3 regions of the Streptomyces sp. NPDC001933 genome follow, and region 3 is predicted to be linked to each of the others. Evidence: predicted binding sites of a transcription regulator. Region 3 holds the regulator's gene; each other region holds the start of a gene.

Region 1 (2,268 bases), on a different contig from region 3:
TACGTATGAGAAGGGCGCACCGGCTGCTGGCCGGACTGCTGGCGGCCGGTGCGCTCCTGGCCGCCACCGGCTGCGCCCAGTCGGTGGACCCGATCGAACGGCTGGGCCGCAAGGCCGCCCAGAAGGTGCATCACCCGCAGCGGGCGCCCGAGGCGGGCCCGCCCGCGCACGGCGATCACGGTGAGTCGGGGCCGATGGTCGTGATCTCCTGCGGTCAGCTGCCGGAGTCCCGGCACTCGCGGCTGTCGCCGCCGCTGAGGCACTGGTGGCCGGTCCGGCCGGGATCGTACGAGGGAGCGGGCGCGGGCGCCGGGTGCGAGCGGCGGTAGTCCTCGTGGCCGACCTGCACGGTGACGACGCACAGCGCCAGCGCCGCCAGCACCTGGAGCGCGCCCGCCCAGGGCCAGTTGCTGCGGATCAGCACGACGGCGATCAGGCAGATCACCGCGGCGATCGAGCCGAGGACGAGGACGGGTGTCCAGTCCATCGGCGGCGGGCCCGAGGCCTCCGAGCCGTCCAGGTCCGTTCGCGAGAAGGCCGGCTGGATGGTGGCGACCGCGCAGATCAGCACCTCCAGGAGGATCAGCAGCAGACCGAGCACCACATCCAGGCAGCCGTTCACGGTGCGCGATCGGTACGGGCGCCGCCCGGACGCGGGGTCCGGCTGCCGGTACGGAGAAGGGCGGGCCATCTCCCCACCGTCGTACGGAACGGTCCGGTCCGTCCGTACGTTGCCTCCATGTTGTCCGGACTGTTGTCCGGCCCGGTGTCCGGAAGTGCCGCGCCACGATCGTCTGAATTGGCACTCCGCTTGACCGAGTGCTAATCCCGGTCATAGTCTCGGTGCTGGCACTCACCACTGGAGAGTGCCAGCAGTACTGCGCGACTGGCAGGTCCGGCACCCGCGACGACGGATCGACCTGGTCGCCACCCAAAGACTGTTACCCCGTGAGATCTCCGAAGGGGGAGACCGGATCGTGTCGACCGCCAGCACCAAGGTTGCGATCAAGCCGCTCGAGGACCGCATTGTGGTCCAGCCGCTCGACGCCGAGCAGACCACGGCCTCCGGCCTGGTCATTCCGGACACCGCCAAGGAGAAGCCCCAGGAGGGCGTCGTCCTGGCCGTGGGCCCGGGCCGCTTCGAGAACGGCGAGCGCCTTCCGCTCGACGTCAAGACCGGCGACGTCGTGCTGTACAGCAAGTACGGCGGCACCGAGGTGAAGTACAACGGCGAGGAGTACCTCGTCCTCTCGGCTCGCGACGTGCTCGCGATCGTCGAGAAGTAATTCACCCACGTTTGCTTCTGTTCTGCGCCCCTGGCCCCCGCGAATAACCAGCCGGGTGGTCGGGGGCGCAGTTCGTTCGAGAGGAAAGCTCAGCTCCCATGGCGAAGATCCTGAAGTTCGACGAGGACGCCCGTCGCGCCCTTGAGCGCGGCGTCAACAAGCTTGCCGACACGGTCAAGGTGACGATCGGCCCCAAGGGCCGCAACGTCGTCATCGACAAGAAGTTCGGCGCTCCCACCATCACCAACGACGGTGTCACCATCGCGCGCGAGGTCGAGCTCGACGACCCGTACGAGAACCTCGGTGCCCAGCTGGTGAAGGAGGTGGCGACCAAGACCAACGACGTCGCGGGTGACGGTACGACCACCGCCACCGTGCTGGCCCAGGCGCTCGTCCGCGAGGGTCTGCGCAACGTCGCCGCCGGTGCTTCCCCGGCCGCCCTGAAGAAGGGCATCGACGCCGCGGTCAAGGCCGTGTCCGAGGAGCTCCTCGCGACCGCCCGCCCGATCGAGGACAAGACCGACATCGCCGCCGTGGCCGCGCTCTCCGCGCAGGACCCGCAGGTCGGCGAGCTCATCGCGGACGCGATGGACAAGGTCGGCAAGGACGGTGTCATCACCGTCGAGGAGTCCAACACCTTCGGTCTGGACCTCGACTTCACCGAGGGCATGGCCTTCGACAAGGGCTACCTGTCCCCGTACATGGTGACCGACCAGGAGCGTATGGAGGCCGTCCTCGACGACCCGTACATCCTGATCCACCAGGGCAAGATCGGCTCGATCCAGGAGCTGCTCCCGCTGCTGGAGAAGGTCATCCAGGCCGGTGGCTCCAAGCCGCTGCTGATCATCGCCGAGGACGTCGAGGGCGAGGCGCTGTCGACCCTCGTCGTCAACAAGATCCGTGGCACCTTCAACGCCGTCGCGGTGAAGGCCCCGGGCTTCGGTGACCGCCGCAAGGCCATGCTCGGCGACATCGCAACCCT
Region 2 (2,268 bases), on a different contig from region 3:
GGCGATCATGTCGACGTACTCGCCGGTCGCGGCGTTCAGACCGTGGCCGACGGCCAGGTTGCGCACCTTCTCGACGACGACGCCGCCCTCAAGACCACCGTTGACGGCGATCTGCTTGAGCGGGGCCTCCAGCGCCAGCTTGACGGCGTTGGCGCCGGTCGCCTCGTCACCCGAGAGCTCCAGCTTCTCGAAGACGGCCGAGGCCTGGAGCAGAGCCACGCCACCACCGGCGACGATGCCCTCCTCGACGGCGGCCTTGGCGTTGCGCACCGCGTCCTCGATGCGGTGCTTGCGCTCCTTGAGCTCGACCTCGGTCGCGGCACCGGCCTTGATGACGGCCACGCCGCCGGCCAGCTTCGCGAGGCGCTCCTGGAGCTTCTCGCGGTCGTAGTCCGAGTCGGAGTTCTCGATCTCGGCGCGGATCTGGTTGACCCGGCCCTGGACCTGGTCGCTGTCACCGGCGCCGTCGACGATGGTCGTCTCGTCCTTGGTGATGACGACCTTGCGGGCGCGGCCGAGCAGGTCGAGACCGGCGTTCTCCAGCTTGAGGCCGACCTCCTCGGAGATGACGGTGCCACCGGTGAGGATGGCGATGTCGCCGAGCATGGCCTTGCGGCGGTCACCGAAGCCCGGGGCCTTGACGGCGACGGACTTGAAGGTGCCACGGATCTTGTTGACGACCAGGGTCGACAGGGCCTCGCCCTCGACGTCCTCGGCGATGATCAGCAGCGGCTTGCCGGACTGCATGACCTTCTCCAGCAGCGGAAGGAGGTCCTTCACGTTGCTGATCTTCGAGTTGACGATCAGGATGTACGGGTCGTCCAGGGACGACTCCATGCGCTCCATGTCGGTGGCGAAGTACGCCGAGATGTAGCCCTTGTCGAAGCGCATACCCTCGGTGAGCTCCAGCTCCAGACCGAAGGTCTGGGACTCCTCGACGGTGATGACGCCTTCCTTGCCGACCTTGTCCATGGCCTCGGCGATGAGCTCGCCGATCTGGGTGTCGGCGGCGGAGATGGAGGCCGTCGAAGCGATCTGCTCCTTGGTCTCCACATCCTTGGCCTGCTCCAGGAGGGCGGCGGAGACGGCCTCGACGGCCTTCTCGATACCCCGCTTGAGGGCCATCGGGTTGGCACCCGCGGCGACGTTGCGCAGGCCCTCGCGGACGAGAGCCTGGGCGAGAACGGTGGCGGTGGTCGTACCGTCGCCGGCGACGTCGTCCGTCTTCTTGGCGACCTCCTTGACCAGCTCCGCACCGATCTTCTCGTACGGGTCCTCCAGCTCGATCTCCTTGGCGATGGAAACACCATCGTTGGTGATCGTGGGGGCGCCCCACTTCTTCTCAAGGACGACGTTGCGACCCTTGGGGCCAAGGGTGACCTTGACGGCGTCGGCGAGCTGGTTCATGCCGCGCTCGAGACCGCGCCGGGCCTCCTCGTCGAACGCGATGATCTTGGCCATGTGAAGTGGTCCTCCCGGACAGGGGTGGATTTCTCCGGACCGAGTGGCGCCCGCGACGGACGGCCTGCGTGAGCCGGTGGTTCCTTGCCCCACCGGCCCGCGGGCCTCACCGGCCCGGTCCAAGTTCTGTCACTCTCACCTGGAGAGTGCTAACGCCAATGATTAGCACTCGACCCCCTTGAGTGCAAGCGTCCCCCTCGGGATGTGGACAACCCCGGAGGGTCGCGGAGGGGTGCGGGGGCTGTGGAAAACGTCCGGCGGCGCAGGTCGGGACGGCATGCGCCGCCTTGTGTGCGCGGGGGCGCACCGGCGCGCGCAAGGCGGCCGCTCGTACACATACGTCTCGGCGGCCCGGTAGTCGGGCGCGCCGGCGCGCGCAGGGCGGCCGCGACGCACCGAGGGCCCGTACCCCCTGGGTACGGGCCCTCAGCGCGTGAGTGCAGTGCGTGAATGGTGTCGTTGGCCGACCGTTCGAACTCAGCCGACGGCGAGCTTGACCATGTCTGCCTGCGGCCCCTTCTGGCCCTGCGAGATCTCGAATTCAACTCGCTGACCCTCTTCGAGGGTGCGGTACCCGTCCATCTGGATCGCGCTGTAGTGGACGAAAACATCCGCACCACCGTCGACCGCGATGAAGCCGTACCCCTTCTCCGCGTTGAACCACTTGACGGTGCCCTGAGCCATGCCTAACTCCCCTATTACTGGCCCTTGCGCAGGACCGCACTTCGCGGACCCGGGTCAGAACTCACCCTCCGACAGGAGAGGGTGTGTGCGCCGGAACGCGTCGACCGCGGCTGAATGTATCTG
Region 3 (2,268 bases):
TGCTCCTCGACCCCGTGGCGCACGGCCGAGGTGTGCAGCTCGTCCTTCGCGTGCTTCAGCAGCTCGGCCATGCCGACCGCCCCGTACACCTGGGCGCCGGAGAACGCGGCGGTGCCCAGCACATGGTCGAAATGGGGATGGCTGAGTGCGATATGCGTCACCCTCCGGCTGAGCAGGGCCTGTGCCTGGGACCGCACCTCGGCGCCCTCGCGGAGCGTCGATCCGGTGTCGTAGAGGAGCACTCCGTCCGTTCCGGCCACCAGTGCGACCGTCGCGTCCCACCCGGGAAGGCGCCTCCGGCCCACTCCGTGACCGAGTCGCTCCCAGCCGAACTCTTCCCAAGAGGCATCCATACCGTGACGCTATCCGCAAACCACCTGCGAGGTCGCGAGGTAGCGTGGCCGGTCGCCCTTGCTAGGTCCCCACTCGGCCGCCGTACACTGGCCGGGGGGTTGCTGGCACTCGCGTTGACAGAGTGCCAGGCGGATTCCTGGGCAGAGAAACAGGAACGACCCGAGAACCAACGAGGAAACACAGCTGGAGGTGTGCGCGATGCTCAGCGAACGCAGACTCGAAGTGCTGCGCGCCATCGTCCAGGACTATGTCGGCACGGAGGAGCCCGTCGGCTCCAAGGCGCTCACCGAGCGGCACAAGCTGGGGGTCTCCCCGGCGACCGTCCGCAACGACATGGCGGTGCTGGAGGACGAGGGCTTCATCGCCCAGCCCCACACCAGCGCGGGACGCATCCCGACGGACAAGGGCTACCGGCTCTTCGTCGACAAGCTCGCGGGGGTCAAGCCCCTCTCGACGCCGGAACGTCGCGCCATTCACAATTTCCTCGACGGCGCGGTCGACCTCGACGACGTCGTGGGCCGCACCGTACGGCTGCTCGCGCAGCTGACCCGGCAGGTCGCCATCGTGCAGTACCCCTCGCTGACCCGTTCGACGGTGCGGCACGTGGAACTGCTCTCCCTGGCACCCGCCCGGCTGATGCTCGTGCTCATCACGGACACCGGCCGGGTCGAACAGCGCATGATCGACTGCCCAGCCCCGTTCGGCGAGACCTCTCTCGCCGATCTGCGGGCCCGGCTCAACAGCCGGGTCGTCGGACGCCGCTTCGCGGACGTCCCGCAGCTGGTGCAGGACCTGCCGGAATCCTTCGAGAGCGAGGACCGGGGAACCGTGTCCACCGTGCTCTCCACCCTGCTCGAAACCCTCGTCGAGGAGACGGAGGAGCGGCTGATGATCGGCGGCACCTCCAACCTCACCCGCTTCGGGCACGACTTCCCGGTGATGATCCGGCCGGTGCTGGAGGCACTGGAGGAGCAGGTCGTGCTGCTGAAGCTGCTCGGCGAGGCCAAGGACTCGGGCATGACCGTACGTATCGGGCACGAGAACGCCCACGAGGGGCTCAACTCCACGTCCGTCGTCGCGGTCGGCTACGGTTCGGGCGACGAGGCAGTCGCCAAACTCGGCGTGGTCGGACCGACCCGCATGGACTACCCCGGAACGATGGGAGCGGTACGCGCAGTGGCACGTTACGTCGGACAGATCCTGGCGGAGTCGTAAGTGGCCACGGACTACTACGCCGTACTCGGCGTGCGCCGCGACGCATCTCAGGACGAGATCAAGAAGGCATTCCGGCGGCTCGCCCGCGAGCTGCACCCGGATGTGAACCCCGATCCGAAGACCCAGGAGCGGTTCAAGGAGATCAACGCCGCCTACGAGGTGCTGTCGGACCCGCAGAAGAAGCAGGTCTACGACCTCGGCGGCGACCCGCTGTCCGCCTCCGGCGGCGGTGGCGCGGGCGGATTCGGACAGGGCGGCTTCGGCAACTTCTCCGACATCATGGACGCGTTCTTCGGCACGTCGTCGCAGCGCGGACCCCGTTCGCGCACCCGGCGCGGCCAGGACGCGATGATCCGTCTGGAGATCGATCTCGCCGAGGCGGCGTTCGGCACCACCAAGGACATCCAGGTCGACACGGCCGTCGTCTGTACGACGTGCAGCGGTGAGGGCGCCGCCCCCGGCACCTCCGCCCAGACCTGTGACATGTGCCGCGGCCGCGGCGAGGTCTCCCAGGTCACCCGGTCCTTCCTCGGCCAGGTCATGACCTCGCGGCCCTGCCCGCAGTGCCAGGGCTTCGGCACGGTCGTGCCGACCCCGTGCCCGGAGTGCGCCGGCGACGGCCGCATCCGCTCGCGGCGCACGCTCACCGTGAAGATCCCCGCCGGTGTCGACAACGGCACCCGCATCCAGCTCGCGGGC

What was found. Region 3 encodes HrcA, which represses chaperone genes, less so after heat shock. Its sites were predicted from a motif close to TTNGCACTCNGNNNNNCNGAGTGCNAA; they were not measured.
Region 1: a site for HrcA is predicted at 800-826, ahead of groES (co-chaperone GroES). Genes of this name have one in related genera too.
Region 2: a site for HrcA is predicted at 1,624-1,650, ahead of groL (chaperonin GroEL). Genes of this name have one in related genera too.

Annotation. Positions count from the first base shown of each region.
Region 1 covers NZ_JBIASS010000016.1:35,985-38,252, forward strand. The annotation lists gene ACFYY7_RS31785 (polysaccharide deacetylase family protein) at 1-9, shown strand, start outside; gene ACFYY7_RS31790 (DUF6234 family protein) at 215-691, opposite strand; gene groES (co-chaperone GroES) at 978-1,286, shown strand; gene groL (chaperonin GroEL) at 1,385-2,268, shown strand, end outside.
Region 2 covers NZ_JBIASS010000005.1:342,601-344,868, forward strand. The annotation lists gene groL (chaperonin GroEL) at 1-1,461, opposite strand, end outside; gene ACFYY7_RS15390 (cold-shock protein) at 1,939-2,145, opposite strand.
Region 3 covers NZ_JBIASS010000001.1:361,254-363,521, forward strand. The annotation lists gene ACFYY7_RS01510 (MBL fold metallo-hydrolase) at 1-353, opposite strand, end outside; gene hrcA (heat-inducible transcriptional repressor HrcA) at 553-1,569, shown strand; gene dnaJ (molecular chaperone DnaJ) at 1,570-2,268, shown strand, end outside.